3 regions of the Streptomyces sp. NPDC048637 genome follow, and region 2 is predicted to be linked to each of the others. Evidence: riboswitches for the same ligand, from Rfam matches in the RefSeq annotation. Region 2 holds a riboswitch; each other region holds the start of a gene.
What was found. Region 2 has a riboswitch for cobalamin ahead of AB0C46_RS28095 (ABC transporter substrate-binding protein). Riboswitches for the same ligand answer to the same signal wherever they lie in the genome.
Positions count from the first base shown of each region.

Region 1 (7,419 bases), on a different contig from region 2:
CGGTGTCGGTGACGAAGTGGGCCAGCGGGTCCTGGCCCACGGTGCCGACGACATCGGCCAGTTCACGCGGTTTGTGGGTGCGGGTGTCACGGCCGTCGACGGTGACCCGGCCGCGCAGAGTGCCGCCGGTGAAGTGCGGGACGAGGCCGCAGACGGCGTTCAGGACGGTGGACTTGCCGACGCCGGACGGGCCGACCAGGAGACACAGTTCGCCCTCGGGGACGGTCAGGTCGATGCCCTGGACGGCGGGCGCCGCGGCATCACCGTAGGTGACCGAGACCTGCTCGAACCGGATCACGGGGTGGGCTCCTTCGTACACGGATCGACATCAGAGGCACGGCGGCCGCCACGGGACGCACCACGGGACCCGGCACGGTCCGCGCTCGACGGGAGCGGGGCGACGAACGCGGGCAGCAGCCCCACGAGAACGGAAACGGCCGGCCAGAGAGGGAGGACGGGGGCGGTGAGCGGGACGGCGGGCGGGTGCAGGGCGGCCGGCGCATAGTCGTTCGCCCAGATCATCAGGGCGGCGACGGCCATGCCGGAGCCCGCGACCAGCCAGGCGCGGGCGCCCCACCGCTCGGGTCGGTAGCGGCTGCGCACCGTCCGGCGGCCACCGAGCCACAGCCCGGCGAGCGCCGCCGCCAGCCCGGCGAGGAGCAGTGGCAGCCCGTAGCCGCCCCCGGTGTCGCCCAACAGCCCATAGGTTCCTGCGCAGACGCCGAGCAGCCCGCTGAGGGTGAGCACGGACGTGGTGTGCCGTACGGCGGGCGGCACCTGGGCGCTGCGGCCGTAGCCGCGCGCGTCCATGGCCGCGGCCAGCGCCACCGAACGCTCCAGCGCACCCTCCAGCACCGGCAGCCCGACCTGGAGGAGTGCCTTGAACCCGCGGTCGGGACGCCCGCGCAGCCGGCGGGCGGCGCGCAGCCGCTGGACGTCGGCGACCAGGTTCGGTGCGAAGGTCATCGCGACGACCACCGCGACGCCCGCTTCGTAGAGCGCACCGGGCAGGGACTTCAGGAGCCGGGCGGGGTTGGCGAGCGCATTGGCGGCGCCCACACAGATGAGGAGGGTGGCCAGTTTCAGCCCGTCGTACAGGGCGAAGACCATGCCCTCCGCGGTGACCCGGCCACCGATCCGGACGCCCTTCGCCCAGTCCGGCAGCGGCACTTCGGGCAAGGTGACGAGGGTGTGCGTACCGGGAATCGGCGAGCCGAGGAAGAAGGCGAAGACCAGCCGGATGGCGATCACGACCAGCCCGAGTTTGACGAACGCGCCGTACGAGCGGGCCCACGGCGCGTCCGTGCGGCGCGCCGCGACGACATACCCGGCCACGCCCACCAGCAGCCCCAGCAGCAGCGGATCGGTGGTGCGGGAGGCCGCGGTGGCCAGGCCCAGCGCCCACAGCCACCAGGCGCCGGAGTGCAGCGCGGTGGTGCGGGTCGCCTGCGGGGCGCTCATCCGCGTCGGCGGCGTGCCTGCCACACCGCTGCCGCACCCAGGAGGACGACGGCCGCGACCCCGCCGAGCAGCCCGGCGGACGGCCCGCCGTCCCCGCTCCCGTCGCCCCCGCCGTTCGCGCCGTCACGGTCCCCCGCCGCCCCCGCGGACGGCGCAGCGGAGGCCCCGGCCCCCTTCGACCCGTTCACGGCCTCCGCGCACCCCGCCTTCGGATAGCCGGCGATGGCACACAGCAAGGCGTTGGCGTCGTAGCGCAGCGGCCGGGCGACCGCCGCCAGCGCCTCGCCCGCCGAGGCGTCCTCGGACACCTGGGCACACTCCGACCTGGCCTTCGGCGGCCGCTCGCCGCCGGGCGCGTCCGCCGCGGTGCCGAAGTCCAGGACGATGCCGATCCGCTTGCGGCCGTCCTTGGCGGGGGTGTCGCGGCAGATCGCATCGAAGCCGGCGGCCGTGCGCGGCTTGCCGGCCGCGGCGGAGTCTGCGCCGACGGTGAAGCGGAAGCCCTCGACCGCGCCGTCGGCCGGCCGCAGGGTGGCCGGCCCCTGGGTGGCATACGTCCAGGAGCCGCCCTTGCTGTCCCAGAACGACCAGTAGCGATACTCCTGCCCCTGCGCGGGCCCGGCGGCCAGGCCGGTGACCGTACCGGCCAGCAGCACGGCGCCGGCGATCCTGGTACGCCGCATCAGAGCTGGTTCTTCTTACGGTTGCTCAGCAGGAACCCGATGCCGGCGCCGATGGCGAGGCCGACGCCGATGACCCACCACACGCTGATGCTGCCGCCGTCCGTGGAGTCCTCGGCGTCCTCGGTGTCCTTTTGCGGTGCGGCGGCCGGCTTGGGGCCGGTGGCGTTGAGCGCGGCCACCAGGTCGGTGCCGCCGAAGGAGCGGGGGTCGGTGCCGGTGGCATGCGCGGCCAGCACCAGCTGGGCGTACGCGGCGGGGCCGCTCTGCCCGGCCCAGTCCGCTGCGTTCTTCTCCAGCCACTTCAGCGGCTTCGCGGCGGCGGCACCGTGCCCGCCGGCCGCCAGCGCCACCACGGCGTCGGCGGTGTTGCCGACGTCGGGCTGCTTCTCGGCGCCCGGCATCGCGGAGAGCAGATGCTGCCCGTTCTTGTCGAGCTGGGCGACGAGGTAGGCGCCGCCGCCCTCCGCTGCCTGTGCCGGATCGCCCTTGCCCGCCTTCTCGCTCCCGTCCTTGCAGTTCAGCGGCTTGACCGGGGTCTCTTCCCGGTGATCGGCGGGCGCGACGACAAAGCCCTTGCCGCGGGCTCCGGTCGCGGCGGCCGCCGTGGCGTCGGCGTTCGGGGCGGCGCCCTTGAGCTGGAAGGTGAACGCGCCGCGCTCGCCCTCCTTCGCGTCGCAGCCCAGCTGGAAGGTGAGCAGCCCGTCGTAGGGGGTCTTGCCGCCCTTCTTCGACGTCACCGACTGCGGCTTCTCACCCGCCGCCGCGAGGGCGCCGATGACCACGGACGTGGAGTTGGCGTCGCTGGCCGAACCGGCCATCGAACTCCAGCCGCCGTCCTCGTTCTGCACCGATTTCAGCCAGTCCACGGCCTTCTTCACGGCGTCACCGTGCCCGCCGAGCGCGGCCAGCGCCTGCACCGCGGCGGCCGTCTGGTTGGTGTCCCGCATGGTCTTGCTGTCGCAGGGCTTGCCGGGCTCGGCGCGGAAGGCGGTGAACGAGCCGTCGGCGCACTGCTGCCCGACCAGCCAGCGCACGGCGGGCGCCGCGGGCCGCAGCCCCACCGTGTCCTGTGCCAGCAGCGCGAGCGACTGCCGCCAGACCCCGTCGTACTGCGGGTCCTTGGTGCCGTACAGGCCGTCCGGCAGCTTCTTGGGGGACGCGGACGGGGAGTCGGCGTACGCGGCGGGGGCAGCGGCCGCGCCCAGCACCGCCGCGGCAGCCAGCGCCGTGGCGGCGCGGCGCGCCAGGAGGGCGACGGGGTGCGTCAGGGGGGCCTGGTGAGCCATGGAAGCCATGGGGGCCATCGGGTCGGTGCCTCTCGGGTCGGGTCGTGGCGATGTACGCAGCCACGCTCGGCCGGCCACCCGCGCGCCGATCCCCTTGGATCGCGGACGCGGTGGCACCGGGCTCAGCTCCGTATACCTCGACGGTGCCGCGCACCGGCCGTCCGTGTGGCGGACGGTTCCGGTGGCGGGAGCCTTGGTCGTGCCCTCTCGGGTGCTCCGGCTCGTACGGCCGTCCCTGCCGGGTCAGCCGGCGCGGTACGGACGGGCCGTCCTCACGGTTGCGGGTCAGCGCCGGATTTCCACCGGCTTCCCCCGATCGGGTACGGATGAAGTTGTCCCGCACACCTTAACCGGCACCCGGCGGGCGCTCGCTCGCACGTACGAGCCGACCGAACCAGACGCGAGCCGGGCGGAGCCGCGCACGAGCTGGGCGGACGGGATCCGGGCACAAGCCGGGCACGCAGGCCGGGCGCGAGCCAGTCACGGGCCGGGCGAACGGATCCGGGCGAACGGAGCCGGGCGCGAGCCAGTCACGGGCCGAGCGCACGGAGGCTGGGCGCCGAACCGGCCATGCGCCGAACCGGCCGGGCGCCGGGTACACGTCAACCAGCCCGCTCGTCCCCCCTCCCCCTCCCCCTCCCACCCCGCATCGCCGCGGAATTCGCCACAGAACGCGAGGACGAGACGACCGCTACCCCACCGCCTGGTACCTCACCGGATCGGAGCCCGGCACCCGCTCCGCATGCCCCAGCTTCACCAGACGGCGCAGATGGGCCTCGGCCTCCGAGACAGCGATGTTGCGGGAGCCGTACGGGATCTGCTCCCAGGGGCGGTTCCACTCCATGGCCACGGCGAGCTGCCAGACGGTGCGCGGTTCCTGGAGCAGGGTTCGCAGCCGGGCCAGCCGCTCCTCGTGGTGGGTGATCAGCTCGCGCACCCGGCCGCCGGCGTCGGCGAAGGCGTGCTGGTGCGCGGGCAGTACCTCGGCGGGGGCGAGCCGGCCGACGCGTTCGAGGGAGTCGAGGTAGTCGCCCAGCGGGTCGGTGCCCTCCTGCAAGCTCGCCATGTCGTGCGGGCCGGGAGGACCTCCCTCGTCGTCCGGGGCCTGGTACCGGCCGATGTGCGGGGTGATGCCGGGCAGGAGGTGGTCGCCGGAGAACAGCCGGCCGAAGCCGGGGGCCCGCGCCGAGGGATGTTCCTCCTCCAGGTGGAGGCACACATGCCCGGGGGTGTGACCGGGCGTCCAGATGGCGCGCACCCGGCGCCCCGGCAGGTCGAGCAGCGCGCCGGGTTCGATGCCGCGGTCCGGCAGTGCGGCCCGCCGGCCGGGCAGTTTCCGGCCGCCTCCGGTGGCGCGTGCCGTGCGCAGGGGCGCCAGATGGTCGTCCGGTGCGCCCGCGGCCGCGAGCTTGGTGAGCAGGTAGTCGAGCCACTGGCCGGGTTCGGCCGCGCGTGTGCGGCGGACCACCGCGGTGTCGGCGGCGTGCATCGCGATCCAGGCGCCGGAGGCCTCCCGGACCTTGGCGGACAGACCGTGGTGGTCGGGGTGGTGGTGGGTGATCAGGACGCCGTGGAGATCGGTGAGGTCGAACCCGCAGGCGGTGACGCCGGCGACGAGGGTGTCCCAGGAGTCCGGGTCGTCCCAGCCGGTGTCGATGAGCACCGGCCCGCGGTCGGTCTCCAGGAGGTGGACGAGGGTGTGGCCGAGCGGGTTGTCCGGGATGGGAACGGCGATGCTCCACACCCCGCCCTTGTGGTCGGTCACCTGCGTGGTCATCCCGGTCCCCTCTCGGTGTGGCCTACACCCGGTACCCGGCCTCACTATAACTAGAACTCGTTTCAATGCGGCCTGAAATGCCCCTCCTGCTGGGGTGAGTTGGGATTCGGCCGGTGCCGTGGACTCCTCGAACTAGAACTGGTATCAGTTCGTGATGCGGTGAGCCGGCGAACGCGCAGGCCGAGGATTTGGGTCGGATGCGCCGCCGGCAAGCGCGTCCGATGCACCTCGGCAAGGACAGGGAACCGGCAGGGATCGCCGGACAGGCGGCCAACCCGCAGGAGGCGGCAGCGATGAGCGACCTCGTCGAGCACGGAAAGCTCTACATAGGCGGTGAGTGGGCCGATCCGGCCGGCCGGGACACGATCGAGGTCGTCTCGCCCCACACCGAACAGGTCATCGGCCGGGTGCCGCACGCCTCGCGGGCCGATGTCGACCGTGCGGTGGCAGCGGCCCGTGCGTCCTTCGCGTCCGGGGTGTGGGCGAACACCCCGCTGGCGGACCGGATCGCGGTGGTGACCCGTATCAAGGACGCCTTCGCGGCCCGCAGCGAGGAGATCGCCAGGGTCATCAGCGCGGAGAACGGCACCCCGTTCACCTCCGGTGTCATGGTGCAGTCGCTGGCCGCGATGCTGGTGTGGGACGCGGCGCTCACGGTGGCCCGCGACTTCCCGTTCGAGGAGCGGCGGAGCGGGGTGCTGGGGCCGCTGCTGGTGCGGCGGGAGCCGGCCGGAGTGGTCGCGGCCGTGGTGCCGTGGAACGTCCCGCAGTTCACCGCCGCCGCCAAGCTCGCGCCGGCGCTGCTGGCCGGCTGCTCGGTGGTGCTGAAGGTGTCACCGGAGACCCCGCTGGACGCGTACCTGCTCGCGGAGATCGTGACGGAGGCCGGGCTGCCGGCCGGGGTGCTGTCGATCCTGCCGGCGGACCGCGAGGTGAGCGAGTACCTGGTCGGGCACCCGGGCGTGGACCAGGTGTCGTTCACCGGCTCGGTGGCGGCGGGCAAGCGGGTCATGGAGGTCGCGGCCCGCAATCTCAGCCGGGTCACGCTGGAGCTCGGCGGCAAATCCGCGGCGGTGATCCTGCCGGACGCGGATCTGGACGCGGCGGTGGCCGGCATCGTGCCGTTCGCCTGGATGATCAACGGCCAGGCCTGTGTGGCGCAGACGCGGATCCTCGCCCCGCGCAGCCGCTATGACGAGATCGCCGAGCGGTTCACCGCGGCGGCCTCGGCGCTCACCGTCGGCGACCCGCTGGATCCGGCCACCGAGGTCGGCCCGCTGGTCGCCCGCCGTCAGCAGCAGCGCTCGCTGGACTACATCGCGCTCGGGCAGAAGGAAGGCGCCAAGGTGCTGACCGGCGGCGGCCGACCCAAGGGGCAGGCCACGGGCTGGTATGTCGAGCCGACCCTCTTCGGCGGGGTCGACAACTCCATGCGGATCGCCCGTGAGGAGATCTTCGGCCCGGTCATCTGTCTGCTGCCGTACGACGACGAGGCGGCGGCGGTACGGATCGCCAACGACTCCGACTACGGGCTCTCCGGCTCGGTGTGGACGGCCGATGTCGACCACGGCATCGAGATCGCCCGGCAGGTGCGCACCGGTACGTACTCGGTGAACACCTTCAGTATCGACATGCTCGGCCCGTTCGGCGGCTACAAGAACTCCGGCATCGGGCGGGAGTTCGGGCCCGAGGGCTTCGGTGAATATCTGGAGCACAAGATGATCCATCTGCCGGCGGGTGCCTGATGGGGGACCGCTGGCAGGTGGTGGTGGACCGGAGTGTCTGCATCGGGTCGGGGATGTGCGCCGCCGCGGCGCCGGACGGCTTCCGGCTCGACGCGGCCCGGCAGTCGCACCCGGTGGCGCCGGAGGCGGACGCCGCCGAGAGCCTCCTGGCGGCGGCCGAGGGGTGCCCCGTGGAGGCGATCACCCTCACCGTGTCCGGCAGCGGCGAGGCGGTCTTCCCGCCGGAGGAGTGAGCGACGGCCCGCACCGCCGGCGGCGTGGCGGCCCGGGGTGCGGGGCGGGCTGCGGGGCGGGTGCCCCGTGGCGGGAGCCCGTAGGGGGTGTGGGGCGGTGTCCCGTAGGGGGTCGGTGGGCCCCTTGCGGGGCCAACTACCCGTGGCGGTGGCGGAGTTAACGCCCGCTGTCCGGCGAGGTGAGGTCGATCAGCCGGCACACCGTCTCGATGTCTATCTTCACCTGGGCGATCG
Region 1 covers NZ_JBEZHQ010000036.1:10,285-17,703, forward strand. Annotated here, with positions in the region: gene AB0C46_RS31860 (ATP-binding cassette domain-containing protein) at 1-298, opposite strand, end outside; gene AB0C46_RS31865 (CbiQ family ECF transporter T component) at 295-1,461, opposite strand; gene AB0C46_RS31870 (SCO2322 family protein) at 1,458-2,144, opposite strand; gene AB0C46_RS31875 (prenyltransferase/squalene oxidase repeat-containing protein) at 2,144-3,448, opposite strand; cobalamin riboswitch at 3,619-3,780, opposite strand; gene AB0C46_RS31880 (MBL fold metallo-hydrolase) at 4,122-5,207, opposite strand; gene AB0C46_RS31885 (aldehyde dehydrogenase) at 5,501-6,952, shown strand; gene AB0C46_RS31890 (ferredoxin) at 6,952-7,185, shown strand; gene AB0C46_RS31895 (TetR family transcriptional regulator) at 7,343-7,419, opposite strand, start outside.
Region 1: another riboswitch for cobalamin. It lies ahead of AB0C46_RS31875 (prenyltransferase/squalene oxidase repeat-containing protein); the one in region 2 lies ahead of AB0C46_RS28095 (ABC transporter substrate-binding protein).

Region 2 (7,419 bases):
GCCGTTTCCTTCGGTGTCGGCCTTGGGATGGATCCACAGCTTCGCCACCTTGCGGACGGTGCCCTTGCGGGTGTCCCGCAGGTCTTCCCGCCCGCCCACCACACGAACGCCCTCGATGGTGGCCGGGCTCACGCAGTGGGACGCGGTCAGCACCTTGCGCGGCGCGACCAGCGTGCCCGCGCACTCCGCTTCCTTCACGTCCTGCGACGTCAGAGCGACCGTCCAGGGATATTTCTTGATCTCGGCGCGGTCTCCCCCGACGACCGCGGCGGCGGGCGGGGTGGCTGACACCACCAGCGCCGCCCCCGCCAGGACCGCGCCCGCCACGATGCCGTGGCGCCTTCTCGCTTTGCTCATGGAGCCTCCATTGGCGATCGAACAAAGTCGCCCATGGAGAGGCTGTGGAGGGCAGCGCGGTTGCCTGACACGGCGGACGGGCCACGCATGGCGAGAACTGCCCGCCGGACAACGGCCGTTGACCGATCAAGGGCCGCCGACGAACAAGATCACATGGGCGTGCCCGTCGAGTGCCACCCCGCACCCCACTCCCCCGCACCGCACTCCCCTGCACCGCATGACTCTTGCTGTGTAAGATAGTGCGCCATGGAGGAGGCATCCGCTCCACGCGCCCAGTGGCTCAGCTGCGTGCTGGGCATGTGCCGATCCCCAGTCACCCACACCGCGGAGAAACCATGACGCCGACTGTCGAAACCGTGATCCCCCAGGCCATGGCGACATGGCGCCGCCTCGGGGTCGATGAGGACACAGCCGCCGAGATGGCCGAGGATCTGGCCGCCGACCTGACCGCCGCAGCACACGACGGCCGGGACGCCGGTGCGGTCATCGGGGACGACGTGGACGCGCTCGCCACCTCCTGGGCGGTCGAGCGCGGACTGCCGCCCCTGCACTGGCGCGTGAAGGAAACCGCGGTCGCCGCGGCCGGAGGAGCCTTCGTGCCGGCCATCCTCGCGCTGGTGTTCTGCTTCCTGTCGTGGGATCACACCTTCGACCCCTGCGCGAGCTGGGCCGAACCTGGCGGAGGGACGCCGGGCACCTGCCGCAGCACCCTCGAATCCCCCTGGATGTGGGCCGGCTGGGCCGGCTGGGCCGGCTGCGCGCTCCTCGCCTTCTTCATGATCCGGCGCACCGTGAGCGTGACGCTCCAGCACCATCTCGCCCCCGCGCGCGAGGCGACCCTGCGGGCCCTGCCCAAGGCCCTGCCCGTCATCATCGTGGCAGGGGCCCTGGTGGGCGGGGGGATCGGCCTGCTGGGCGAGCCCGTACTGGGGTATTTCGCCATCCTGGCCCTGCCGGTCGCGCTGGTCGGCATGCTCGGCACCGTCGCAGCGGGAGCTGCCCTGCTCCGGCACCGGACCTGCCCGACGAAGGAATTCCCGGCGCAGCAGCCAAGGCCCGGACGCCGCCACCTTTGACTCGTCGGTGTTGAAGAAGCTGCTGACGGACGGGTGGCCCGCACGGTCGGCATGGACGAGCCGGCCGTCCCTCCGCACGCTGCAACGGCCCCAGATACGGATCTCGGGGTTGGCGCCGAGTTCACTCGTCGGCAGCTCCACAACCGTCGAGAACACGTTGGCCTCCGTGTTCGAGTCCACACCGGTCCACGGCGAAGGGCCGCCGAGATGAGGCGCGGTGATATCGATCGGATTCAGGGCTTGCCGGCCTTCCCGGTGCACGCAGATTCCCCACGCTGCGTTATCGGCAACAACAAGACAACGACCGGGTCACTCTGGCCGTCCGCCTCGCGCCCTTTTGTCCGCGACTCAAGGAAACGTAATATCACCTGGTCATCATCGCGACGGGAGACAGGAAGCCGGTGAGAATCCGGCACGGTCCCGCCACTGTGACCGGGGAGTGGACCCTCGACAACGCCACTGCGCGCAGCGCGGGAAGGCGGGGGGAACGTCGATCCGGGAGTCAGGAAACTGGCCTGTCGCGGGCCCGTTCCGAGGAGCGCGGACTCCCCAGGAGGCTTTACGTGTACGACCGCATGCCCCGTCCCTCTTTCTCTCCCCCGTCTGCTCCGCTCCGCCGCGCCCTGTGCGCCGCCGCTGCGGCCGCCGCCCTGCTGTCCGGCTGTGGCACGACCTCGGGCAGCCCCGGAGACGGGAAGCCCGCCGCCTCCCCGGCGAAGGGCTTCCCGGTCACGATCGACAACTGCGGTACCCGTACGACCTACAAGAGGCCGCCGGCAAGGGCGGTCACCATCCATCAGCACCCGGCCGAGCTGATGCTCGCGCTCGGGCTCAAGGAGCGGATGGCCGGAACGTCCTTCCCTGACTCGGCCGTCCTTCCTCAGCTCAAAAAGGACTTCAACTCCCTGCCGGAGCTGGCGAAGAAGGAACCGTCGTTCGAGACCGTCCTGGAGAAGGAGCCGGACTTCGTCTACGGCGGCTACGGCAGCGCGTTCGCCGAGAACGAGGGCCGCTCCCGCAAGGCGTTCACCGACGCCGGTATCGACACCTACCTCAACCGCGAGTACTGCGGCAAGAAGCAGGTGTCCGTGACGGACATCTACGCCGAGATCCGCACCATCGGCACGATCTTCGGCGTACCGGAGCGGGCCGACAAGCTGGTCGCCGACCTCCAGGGGCGGATCGCCAAGACGGAAAAGGCGGTCAAGGGCGCACCGGCCGTGCCGGTGTTCGTGTACGACAGCGGCGACAAGACGGCGTTCACCCCGGGCGGCAAGAGCCTCGGCACCGAGCTCATCCGGCTCGCCGGCGGACGGAACATGTTCGCGGACCTGGACGACGTCTTCGGTGACGCGTCCTGGGAGCAGGTCGTCGCCCGCAAGCCCGAGGTGATCGCGATCTATGACTACGCGGGCACCGGAAGCGTCGAGCAGAAGAAGAAGTTCCTGCTCTCGCAGCCCGCCCTCGCCGACGTCCCCGCCGTGAAGAACAAGCGGTTCGTCGTGCTGCCGCTGACCGCCACGCTGGTCGGTGTCCGAGCGCCGTACGCGGTCGAGGACCTGGCCCGCGGGCTGCACCCGGAGAGGTTCCGGTGACGGCCCCTGCACAGACCGCTCCCCCCACCACTCCGGTCGCAGGCGGCAGCGGCGGTGCGGACCGGCCGCGCCGATGGTCCTTCGCCGTCGCCCTCGCCGTCCTCGGTGCTCTGCTGCTGCTGTCCGTCACGGCGGGGATGGCCATCGGGTCGGTGCAGGTGCCGCCCGGTGAGGTGTGGGGCATCGTGACGCACGCGCTGGGCGCCGACTGGTCGGAGCCGGTCTGGTCCAAGGCGCGCGAGACGATCGTGCTGGAGGTACGGGCACCACGGGTGCTGCTCGGGGCGGTGACGGGTGCGGGGCTCGCTGTGGTGGGCGCCGCCATGCAGGCGCTGGTGCGCAACCCGCTGGCGGAGCCGTATCTGCTGGGGGTTTCCTCGGGTGCGTCCCTGGGCGCCGTCATGGTGATCGTCTTCGGGGTGACCCTGTTCGGGCCGGTGTCGCTGTCGGCCGCCGCGTTCGCCGGGGCGCTGCTGACGCTCCTCCTCGTGTACTCGACGGCCCGCGCGGGCGGGCGCATCACGTCCGCGCGGCTGGTGCTTTCGGGGGTGGCGGTCGCGGCCGTCCTCACCGCGGTGATGGACCTGTTGCTGCTGACCACCGACCGGGGCAACGAGGCGCGAGCGGTCCTCGCCTGGACCCTGGGGGGTCTCGGCGGCGCGCAGTGGGACACGCTGTGGCTGCCGGGCGCGGCGCTGCTGCTGGGCATCGTCGTCCTGCTGGTCCAGGCCCGGTTTCTGAACCTGTTGCTGGCGGGCGAGGAGGCGGCCACGACGATGGGGCTGGACGTGGCCCGGTTCCGGGCCCGGATGTTCGTCCTGCTCTCCCTCGTCACCGGAGTGCTGGTGGCGGCGGCCGGGCCGATCGGCTTCGTCGGGCTGATGCTGCCGCACATCGTGCGGCTGTTCGTGGGCGGTGACCACCGCCGTGTGCTGCCGACGGCCGCGCTGGCCGGAGCGGTGTTCCTGATCTGGGCCGACGTCGCGGCACGGACGGTCGCCGCCCCGATGGAGATCCCCGCCGGCGTACTGACGGCCCTGTGCGGCGGGCCGTTCTTCCTGTGGCTGATGCGCCGGGACGCCCGGCGGAGCACCGACCGAGGAGTGGGATGACCGCGACCGAACTCGCCGTGGAGAGCGTCACTCTCACCGCCGGCGCACACCACCTGGTGCGTGCTGTCTCGCTGACGGCCCGGCCGGGTGAGGTGGTCGGGCTGGTCGGCCCCAACGGCAGTGGCAAGTCCAGCCTCCTGCGCGCCGTCTACCGCGTCCTGCGCCCCGACGCCGGGTGCATACGCGTGGACGGCGCCGACGCCTGGTCACTGCCGGTGCGCCGGCTGGCCCGCACGCTGGCCGCAGTGGTCCAGGAGTCGGGTGCGGACTTCGACCTGACCGTGCGGGAGGTCGTCGCGATGGGCCGCACACCGCACAAACGGCTGCTCGACGGCGACACCGCCGAGGACGCCCGGCTCATCGCGTCGGCCCTGGAATCGGTGGACGCCGCCGGCCTGGCGGACCGGCCCTTCGACCGGCTCTCCGGGGGTGAGCGCCAGCGGGCGCTCATCGCCCGCGCCCTGGCCCAGCAGCCCTCCCTGCTCGTCCTCGACGAACCGACCAACCACCTGGACATCCGGCATCAGTTGGAGGTGCTCGGCATCCTGCGGCAACTCCCCGCCACGGTCCTGGTGGCCCTGCACGACCTGAACCTCGCCGCGTACTACTGCGACCACCTCTACGTCCTGCGCGACGGCGAGGTGACCGCCTCGGGGCCGCCCGCCTCGGTACTGACCCCCGAGCTGCTGGCCGAGGTGTACGGCGTAGCGGCCGAGGTCGTCGTCCACGCGCGCACGGGAGCACCCCAGGTGACCTTCCTCCCGGGGAAGCCCGTTCAGCCGGCCATGGCGGGGGCGGAGCACTCCGGCCCGTGATCCTGGCGTGCACTCGTGACGCCGACCGCGGTTCAGCGGGCGGTGGTGTCGAGGTGACAGGTCCGGACGGAGTGATCAGGCAGGTGCCTTCTCGCGGTTGAGGACGCACTCGTCGCAGTAACCGACGCCCGGGACTCGGTAGTAGAGGCAGCAATTGCGGCGACGGTAGGCGAGGGGGTGGACCGTGAGGGTGCCCGCGCTCTTGAGGGGCTCCCGTTCCAGCAGGGCAGTGACGAGCGGGAGCGGCGGGTGCGGGGCATCCGGGGCGCGGGCGTCCAGCGTGTGTACGGCTCCCACGAGCGTGGCGGCGGCGTTGCCCCGTAGCACCTGTGGGGAGAGTCTGAAGTGCCGCCGCATCGCCTCGTCCAGCGGCAGCAGGTTGCGTACGACGACGCTCTCGTACAGGGCGTCGGGCACCTCATCACCACGGGCCGCCGCGACCCGCTCGGGCAGCCACAGGTCGATCGGGCCGGACTGGGCCGCGCGCCACCACAGCCGCTCGGGCGCGAGGTCGGGTACCTCACCGGTCAGCGCGGTGACGGCCAGGGCGACCGACCACAGCCGGGCCGCCGTTCCGATGTGGAGGGTCGAGGCCGCCACCCGCCGCTGATCGGTGCCCAGCCGCAGGCCCACGGCCTCGACGGCCCCCTCCAGCACCGCCTGCTCCCCGTACAGGTCCGTGAGCGGCAAGAAGTCCGCGGCGTCGGTCCGCGGTCCGCAGGACACGGCGAAGTAGCGACCGACGGCGGAGACCTGAGCGAGTGTGTCGGTGGTCATCAGCTGAATACTGCCCGGGCCGGTGCGTGGAGGGAAGCGCGGGGTGTGCCTGGTGGCGGCCGCTTGCCCGGGCGGTGCCGGGGGCTGCCCTTTCCGGCGCATTGCCACCGGGTGCGGACCCCGGCCTCCGGCTACGCCTCACGTAGGAGGGATCCGGCGTTGCCTGATACCAGCGGGCGATCGGGGGAGGCGCTTTCGACGGACGCACCGGGGAAGTGGCGCCTCTTAGCGTGAGGTTGTCCCGCCAGGGGGCGTCGCGAAAGGAATGCAAGCATGATCGAAGTAACGGGTCTGTCCAAACGCTATGGCGACAAGGTGGCCGTGGACGACCTGAGTTTCCGGGTCCACCCTGGACGGGTAACGGGCTTTCTCGGCCCCAACGGCGCGGGGAAATCCACCACTCTGCGGATGATCGTCGGCCTGGACCGGCCGACCTCCGGTACCGCGACGGTGTGCGGCCGCCCCTACCGCGACCTCGCCCGTCCGCTGCGTACGGTCGGTGCCCTGCTGGAGGCCAAGGCCGTGCACAGCGGCCGCACCGCCCGGGAGCATCTGCGCGGGCTCGCCGCCTCCAACCACCTGCCACGACAGCGGGTCGACGAGGTGCTGGCGATGGTCGGCCTGACCGGGACGGCGCGACGGCGGGTGGGCGGCTTCTCCCTCGGTATGGGCCAGCGCCTGGGCATCGCGGCCGCACTGCTGGGCGATCCGGAGATCGTCATCCTGGACGAGCCCGTCAACGGCCTGGACCCCGAGGGGATCCAGTGGGTGCGCGAGCTGATGCGCGGTATGGCCGACGAGGGCCGTACCGTCCTGGTCTCCTCCCATCTGATGAGCGAGATGCAGGACACCGCGGACCATCTGATCGTCATCGGCCGCGGCCGGCTGGCGGCCGACAGCTCGATGACCGAGTTCCTCGGGCGCAGTGCCCACAACGGCGTGGTGGTCCGCACCCCGCATGCCGCGCAGCTCGTTCCGCTGCTGCGACGCGAGGGGGGCGCCGTGGAGCCCCACCCGCACCGGGCCGGCGAACGGGCAGGCGAACGGGCCGAGGACGCTCCCTTGGTGGTCAAGGGGCTGGACGCCCGGCGGATCGGTGAGCTGGCCGGGCAGAACGGGCTGTGGCTCCATGAGCTGGCCCCCAGCGGGTCTCCTTGCAGGAGGCCTTCATGGAACTCACCGCAGATGCCGTCGAATACCGCGTGAAGCACGGAGAGCGAGTCGCATGAACAGGGTGACGACACAGACCCCGGCCGCCTCGCCCGCCGCGGCGGGGAACGGCCCGAGCGCCTGGCCGCAGTTCACCGGTGCGGTGGCCTTCGAGTGGATCAAGATCCGGTCGACCGGTCGACGTGGTGGACCTGGCTGGCGGCCGGCTTCGTCACGATCGGAGCGGGTCTGCTGGGGGCCGGCAACGCGGCGCCGGGCGAACCCGCCGGGGCGGTGGTGGGCAAGACCCTCGGGGGGATCGCGCTCGGGCAGATCGTGGTCTGCCTCTTCGGGGTCCTGACCGCCACCTCCGAGTACGGCACCGGCTCGATCCGCAGCACCTTCACCGCCCTGCCCCGCCGCCCCCGGCTGCTGGTGGCCAAGGCCCTGGTCGTCCTCGCCGTCTCCACGGTGCTCGGGACGCTCATCCTCGTCAGCACGCTCCTGGCCGGGTCCCTCATGCTGGCGCCGGGCGTCG
Region 2 covers NZ_JBEZHQ010000027.1:703-8,121, reverse strand. Annotated here, with positions in the region: gene AB0C46_RS28105 (serine protease) at 1-357, opposite strand, end outside; gene AB0C46_RS28100 (hypothetical protein) at 693-1,433, shown strand; cobalamin riboswitch at 1,786-1,967, shown strand; gene AB0C46_RS28095 (ABC transporter substrate-binding protein) at 2,009-3,028, shown strand; gene AB0C46_RS28090 (iron ABC transporter permease) at 3,025-4,140, shown strand; gene AB0C46_RS28085 (ABC transporter ATP-binding protein) at 4,137-4,955, shown strand; gene AB0C46_RS28080 ((2Fe-2S)-binding protein) at 5,031-5,732, opposite strand; partial or broken gene AB0C46_RS28075 (ABC transporter ATP-binding protein) at 6,006-6,961, shown strand; gene AB0C46_RS28070 (ABC transporter permease) at 7,056-7,419, shown strand, end outside.

Region 3 (7,419 bases), on a different contig from region 2:
GCCGCCTCGGCATCGCCGCCTGCTCGCTCGGCGGTGCCCGCGCCGCCCTGGACGGCAGCCTGGTCCACCTCGCCGACCGCGAGGCGTTCGGGGCCCGGCTGCTCGACGCGCAGGCCCTGCAGTTCCGGCTCGCCGACATGGCGACCGAACTCGCCGCGGCCCGCGCCCTGGTCCACCAGGCCGCACAGGCCCTGGACCGCGGCGACCCGGCGGCCCCGCAGCTGTGCGCGATGGCCAAGCGGTTCGCCACCGACACCGGCTACGCCGTCGCCGACCGTGCGCTGCAACTGCACGGCGGATACGGCTACTTGAGCGAGTACGGCATCGAGAAGATCGTCCGCGATCTGCGGGTGCACCAGATCCTGGAAGGAACCAACGAGATCATGCGTGTCATCGTGGCCCGCGGTATGACGGAGGCGCTGCGATGACCGGCGCCGACGAGCCCGTCCTCCTGACCACCGAAGGACGTACCGCCCGCATCACCCTCAACCGGCCCCGCGCCCTCAACGCCCTCACCCACCCGATGGTCGAGCGCATCGACCAGGCGCTGACCAGCTGGGAGCACGACCCCGCCGTCGAGACCGTGGTCCTCACGGGCGCGGGAGGGCGCGGCCTGTGCGCGGGGGGTGACATCCGCGCCATCTACGAGGACGCGCGCGCCGGAGGAAGCGCCTCGGCCGCCTTCTGGCGGGACGAATACCGGCTCAACGCCCGTATCGCGCGCTACCCGAAGCCGTATGTCGCCGTCATGGACGGCATCGTGATGGGCGGCGGCGTCGGCGTCTCCGCCCACGGCAGCATCCGTATCGTCACCGAACGCTCCCGGGTCGCCATGCCCGAGACCGGCATCGGTTTCGTCCCCGACGTCGGCGGCACCTACCTGCTGGGCCTCGCCCCCGGCGAACTCGGCACCCACCTGGCGCTCACCGGCACACCGGTCGGTGCTGCCGACGCCCTGCTGTGCGGCCTCGCCGACCACTTCGTCCCCGCCGGCCTCCTGCCCCGGCTGCTCGCCGACCTCACCACCACCGCGGTCCGCGACGCCCTGGAACGCTACGTCCGGCAGCCACCGCCGGGCGAACTCGGCGGGCAGCGGGCCTGGATCGACTCCTGCTACCGCGCCGGCACCGTGGAAGAGATCCTCACCCGTCTGCGCGCCCACCCCGCCCCCGAGGCCGCGCAGGCCGCCGAGACCCTGACCGGCAAGTCACCCACCGCCCTCAAGGTCACGCTCGCCGCACTGCGCCAGGCCCGGCAGCTCGGGCCCCTGGAACGCGTGCTGGAACAGGAGTACCGGATCTCCTGCGCCGCCCTGTCCTCGCCCGACCTGACCGAGGGCATCCGGGCCCAGGTCATCGACAAGGACCGGGCCCCGAAGTGGTCACCGGGCACGCTGGCCGAGGTCAGCGACGCGGACGTGGACCGCTTCTTCGCACCGCCCGAACTGTCCGCACCGTCCGCACAGTCCGGACCCGGACCCGGACCCGGACCCGGACCCGGGCTCGGACTCGCCCCACTCGCATCGGCGCAGGAGGTGCCCTGGTGAACAGCGACACCCGCACCATCGGCTTCATCGGTCTCGGCCACATGGGCGGCCCGATGGCTGCCAACCTCGTCAAGGCCGGCCACCGCGTGATCGGTTTCGACCTGGTGCCCGGCCTCCTCGCCGCCGCTGCCGCCGCCGGAGTCGAGGCCGCCGGCTCGTCGGTGGCGGTCGCGACCGCGGCGGACGTGGTGATCACCATGCTGCCCGCGGGGCGTCATGTCCTGGCCCTGTACCGGGACGAGGGGCTGCTGACCGCCGCCCGGCCCGGCACGCTGTTCATCGACTGCTCGACCATCGACGTCGCCGATGCGCGCTCCGCCCACGAAGCCGCCGTCGCCGCCGGGATGCGCGCCCTGGACGCCCCTGTCTCCGGCGGTGTGGTCGGCGCCGAGGCCGCCGGCCTCACCTTCATGGTGGGCGGTGCGCAGGCCGAGTTCGCCGAGGCCGAGCCGCTGCTCGCCGCGATGGGCCGGAAGGCCGTGCACTGTGGCGGGACCGGCGCGGGACAGGCCGCGAAGATCTGCAACAACATGATCCTCGGCATCTCGATGATCGCTGTCAGCGAGGCCTTCGTCCTCGGCGAAAGCCTCGGCCTGTCCCACCAGGCGCTCTTCGACGTGGCCTCCACCGCGTCCGGCCAGTGCTGGGCGCTGACCGTCAACTGCCCCGTTCCGGGACCCGTCCCCACCAGCCCCGCCAACCGCGACTACCTGCCCGGTTTCGCAGCCTCGCTGATGGCCAAGGACCTCGGCCTGGCCGCCGGCGCCGCACGGGCGGGCGGCGTACCCGCCGAACTCGGCCTGAAGGCGGCGGAGTTGTACGCCGCGTATGCGGCGGGAGGCGGCGCGGACGAGGACTTCTCTGGGATCCTGCGGACCCTGAGGGACGAAGCCACCACCGAGCACAGGACCGGACCCGAGAACTACGAGAAGGGCGGCACCCCCGCATGACCCCTCCCCAGGAGACGGCGTACGAGACCATCCTCGTCGAACGCAAGGGCCGCACCGCCCTGGTGACCCTCAACCGCCCCAAGGCACTCAACGCCCTCAGCCTCCAGGTCATGACCGAAGTCGTCGCGGCCACCGAGGCCCTCGACCGGGACCCGGACGTCGGCTGCCTCGTCCTCACCGGGTCGGCGAAGGCGTTCGCGGCCGGAGCCGACATCAAGGAGATGGCCCCGCAGGGCTATCTCGACATGTATCTCAGCGACTGGTTCACCGCCTGGGACCGGCTGGGCGGGCTGCGCACCCCGACAGTCGCGGCCGTCTCCGGCTTCGCCCTCGGTGGTGGCTGCGAACTCGCCATGCTCTGCGACATCCTGCTGGCCGCCGACACCGCCGTGTTCGGGCAGCCGGAGATCAAGCTGGGCGTCATCCCGGGCATCGGCGGCTCCCAGCGGCTGACCCGCGCCGTCGGCAAGGCCAAGGCGATGGAGATGTGCCTGACCGGTCGCACCATGGACGCCACCGAGGCGGAGCGGGCCGGCCTGGTCTCCCGGGTCATCCCCGCGGACGACCTGCTCGGCGAGGCCCTCGCGGTCGCCGAGACCGTCGCGGGAATGTCCCTTCCCGTAGCGATGATGGCGAAAGAGGCGGTCTCCCGGGCCTTCGAGACGACCCTCACCGAGGGCGTCCGCTTTGAACGGCGGCTGTTCCACGCAGTGTTCGCGGCCGCGGACCAGAAGGAGGGCATGAGCGCCTTCGCCGACAAGCGGCCGCCGGAGTTCCTCCATCGCTGAGTGGCGGACCGCCTTCGGCGTGGGCCCATGCCTCAGGGCGGGGCCCACGCCGAAGGTGAAGCGGGCGCCTGATGCTGCCGTCACCGCGCCGTGGGGACGGCCCGAGAACGGGGGCGGTGGAAGCGCACCGGCGCCTGACACGGGCATCAAGTGGCCGCGCACCGCAGCACAGCCGGCCGGGGGCCGGGCATCAGGAGGCAGCTCACGGCAGCGGGAGGTGACGGCAGAGCGGAGCTAGCAGGAGGCCGTTGGACCGGCACCTTCCGACGGCTCGGGACCGTCGTCGCGCAGCAGACAGGCATCCATGATCCAGCCATGACGCTCCCGGGCCGCGGCACGCAACTCCAGTACCCGGTCGGCGGCTTCGGCCAGCGGACCGGAGACCAGCAGCTCCTCAGGTGTGCCGACATAGGCGCCCCAGTACATCCACCAGCCCTCCTCCCGGTGGGCGGTGAGCGCCGCACCGACATCGAGCATCACGGCGACGTCCTCGCCCGCGGCGAGCCCGGACCCGGCGACGTGACGCCCGGGGGCGATCCGGACCGGACGGCCGAGCCGGGTCAGCGTCGTACGGTGGCGCGCGGCCAGCACCGAGACGCTGCTCACCCCGGGAATCACGTCGTACGTGAAGGGCACCGCACCCCGGGCGGCGACCTCCTCCAGCGTGTCGATCGTGCTGTCGTAGAGCGCGGGGTCACCCCACACCAGGAACGCGCCGGTCCGGCCCGGTGCCAGCTCGTCCCGGAGGAGCCGCTCGTACAGGGCGGCGCGGCGGTGGCGCCAGTCCACGACCTGCGCCTGATAGCCGGCCGGGCTCGCGGGGGAGCGGTCGCGCCGCGGGTCCTCGGCCTCGACCACCCGGTGCCCGGGGCCGGCGTGCTCGGCCACCAGCTCCCTGCGCAGCCGGGTCAGTTCGGACGCCCGCGCGCCCTTGTCGAGCAGGAAGAACACCTCACAGTCCCGCATGGCCCGCACGGCGGCCAGCGTCAGATGCTCCGGATCTCCCGAGCCGATCCCGATCACACGGATCCGCCGCAGGCCCTCCCCGGTCATGACGGCACCGCCCCGGACGGCTCCGCCGCGCACACGGCCGGACCGGGGCGGCCGGACGCGGGTCCGCCGTCCGGGCCGTCCGCGCAGGCCTCCCCGTCCCCGTCGTCCGCGCCGGTCTCCCCGTCCCCGCCGGTCTCTCCCGGGTACATGACCTGCACCTCACGCAGCAGACCCGCCACCACGTCGTCCAGGTCGAGCCGCTTCTCCACTGTGCGCAGGCCCGTCAGCCCGGCCCGGAGGGAGACCCGGGGCGGGGCGAGGAGCTTGCAGCAGTCCTCGTCCGGCAGCACGGAGATCTCCGCGGTGCCGATGGACCGGGCCTCGTCGATGATCTCCTGCTTCTCCCAGCCGACCAGCGGCCGCAGCACCGGCAGGGTGGCGGCCTCGTCGACGGCGGCCATGTTCGCCAGGGTCTGGCTGGCCACCTGCCCCAGGCTGTCGCCCGTCACCAGGGCCTCGGCACGGGGCCGGCCCGCCAGCGCGGAAGCGGCGCGGACCATCAGCCGTCGCTGTGCGACGACCTGAAGCCGGCCGGCCCCCGCGATGGCCAACTGCTTCTGCGCGTGGCCGAGGGCGATGACATGCAGTTGCCCACCGGGCTGGTAGCGGTTGAGTTCCCGGGCGAGCGCGTAAGCCTTGTACACGGAAGCGGCATTCGTGTACGGAGCACCGGTGAAGTGGACGAAGTCGCAGCGCAGTCCGCGACGCATCGCCCGGTAGGCCGCCACCGGCGAGTCGTAGCCACCGGAGAGCAACACCAGGGCGCGTCCGCTGGAACCGACGGGCAGTCCGCCCGGCCCCTGGTGTCGGGTCCAGGAGACATAACTCTCCTTACGATCGATCTCGACCGAGACCCGCACATCCGGGCTGGAGAGATTCACCGGCAGACCTCCCAGAGCTTCCTGGACCCGCGCCCCGAGAAACCGCTCGAACTGCGACGAGGTCATCTCGAAGCTCTTGTCCCGTCGCTTGACCCGCACGGCGAAACTGATCCCGGGCCGCTCGGCCCGGACGCCGGCGAGCGCGTCCACGGCTGCCGTGGTGAGGTCCGCCACGGTGCTCGGGACGCGCAGGGCGGGCTCCACCGAGTTGAACCCGATCACCCGGCGGGCGCGCTCCACAAGGTCCTCCAGCGGGACCTCACCACCGAGCACGGTGACGTCCTGACCGGACTTGATCCACGTGGAACCGCCGATGCCCTGCAAGGCGCTGCGGAGGTTGTCGTGCAGCCGCTCGGTGAACCGGTGCCGGTTGCGGCCCCTGAGGAAGATCTCACCGTGCTTGAGCAGGACACAGGGCCCGCCGGGGCGGGGCGTTCCGGGGGAGGGGACGGAGGGAATGCTCGGATCGCCGGGCACGAAACTCTCCTTCGCGAGTCGTCGTGAGGATCGTGAGGACCGGTCCCGAGCCGTGAACGGGAGGCGGGCCCGCCCACTCCTGCCCTGGGCAGGGTGGGGAGAACGCACCACTCGCTCTACGTCCCGCTACCGGGTCGCCGTGGATACGTGCGCGGTGATCGCACCCCGCACGAGCAGTGGCAGGTCTTCGGACTCGTGGGCACCTCCCGAAGGACGGGACACCTACTGGCCGTCGCTTCCCGGGCCACACACGGACCCAGTGCTTCATGACGGCGGTCGTTCCCACTCACCGCTGCGAGGCAGTTCCGGACTCCCACCGGCTTCCCTCTTACGACACCCCGACTGGCGGGCGGGGCGAACCAGCTGCGGGTCCAGGGTAGACAAGCCGGCGCGGGGTCCGTGTCGGGGAGGCGGGTGCCTGCGACGCCGGTGTTCCTCTTGGCCGGCCCTCATCCGCTGCGCTGGCCGAGCGCGCCGAGGAGGTGCCCGTGCGCCAGGCAGTCCTCCCCGTCCAGGCACGAGGCGTAGGCCCTCCGCAGCACGGTCGTTGAGGAGCAAGGCCGGCCGGTGCGCGTGCCGTGCAGCCGTCTTCATGAACACGCTCCAGGTGCTGGGGGAGGGGTAAACTGCCCGCTCGTGACCCGGGTTCACCAGCTCGCCGGCGCGGTCGGTTCCGCCGCGCTGGATGCGACGTACGCGGCGTACTACGCGTCGATCGCACAGGCCGACGAAAGCCGCGACGGCACCGTCCGGCACCGGCTCCGTCCGGAGGTCGGCGACGGCACGATCGAGGTGACGTCGTTGCGGAGCGGGTTCCACATCGTCCGCTACGACGTCGCTTTCGCCGGAGGGCACCAGGTCGGGTACGCCTTCCCGGGCGACCACTTCGAGCTGGAGCACTGCGTCGACGGGCGCATGCACATCAGGGACGCCACCGCCGGCGCCGGCGACCTGCACGCCCGCTCGGTGTCGCTGAGCCCCCGTTGTGCCACCGAAGGCGTCGTCGCACACGGCGACGCTGAGCGGTACCGGGCGGTGTCGATCACCGGGTCCTGGACCGGGCTGGAGTCCTACCTCGGCGGTCTCGGCACAGGCGCCCTACCGGCCATCGGACCGGAGAAGGCCGCGCGCGAGCGGTATCTGGGCCGGTCCGCCGCGTTGCGCCCGGTGGCCGGTCCGCTGGAGGAGATCTTCCTGCACCGGCGCTCGTCCCCGGGGCGCCCGCTGTTCATGGAATCGCGGCTCGTGGCGGCGCTGGCCGCACTGATCGACGGGCTCACGGTCACCGCGCCGCCCGCAGACGCCCGGGACCGCGCTCTGGACGACCACGAGGTGGCCGCCTTGCGCCGCGTCCCCGAGCTGCTCTGGCGGGAACGCCACGCACCGCCGACGCTGGCCGGTCTGGCCCGTGCGTCGTCGATGTCGGTCCGGCGCCTCGGCACCGGGTTCCGCGCGCTGTACGGGACGTCGGTGAGGGAGTACCACCGACGCCGCTGCCTCGACCGGGCCGCGGCTCTGCTCGTCGAGACCGACTGGCCGGTGGCCCGGATCGCGCACGAGGTCGGCTACGCCTCACCCAGCAATTTCGGCTACGCCTTCCGGCGCGACCGGGGCACCACCCCCGCCCGGTTCAGGCGGGCGCACTCCTGACACCCGTCGGGGCAGGCACCGCGCTCCACATCCCCGGCCCCCTCGCTCCACACTGCGGCGCGGCCCCGGCACCG
Region 3 covers NZ_JBEZHQ010000043.1:21,191-28,609, forward strand. Annotated here, with positions in the region: gene AB0C46_RS34565 (acyl-CoA dehydrogenase family protein) at 1-428, shown strand, start outside; gene AB0C46_RS34570 (enoyl-CoA hydratase/isomerase family protein) at 425-1,546, shown strand; gene mmsB (3-hydroxyisobutyrate dehydrogenase) at 1,543-2,496, shown strand; gene AB0C46_RS34580 (enoyl-CoA hydratase) at 2,493-3,284, shown strand; gene cobF (precorrin-6A synthase (deacetylating)) at 3,519-4,337, opposite strand; gene thiI (tRNA uracil 4-sulfurtransferase ThiI) at 4,334-5,695, opposite strand; cobalamin riboswitch at 5,856-6,074, opposite strand; gene AB0C46_RS34595 (helix-turn-helix transcriptional regulator) at 6,332-7,345, shown strand.
Region 3: another riboswitch for cobalamin. It lies ahead of thiI (tRNA uracil 4-sulfurtransferase ThiI); the one in region 2 lies ahead of AB0C46_RS28095 (ABC transporter substrate-binding protein).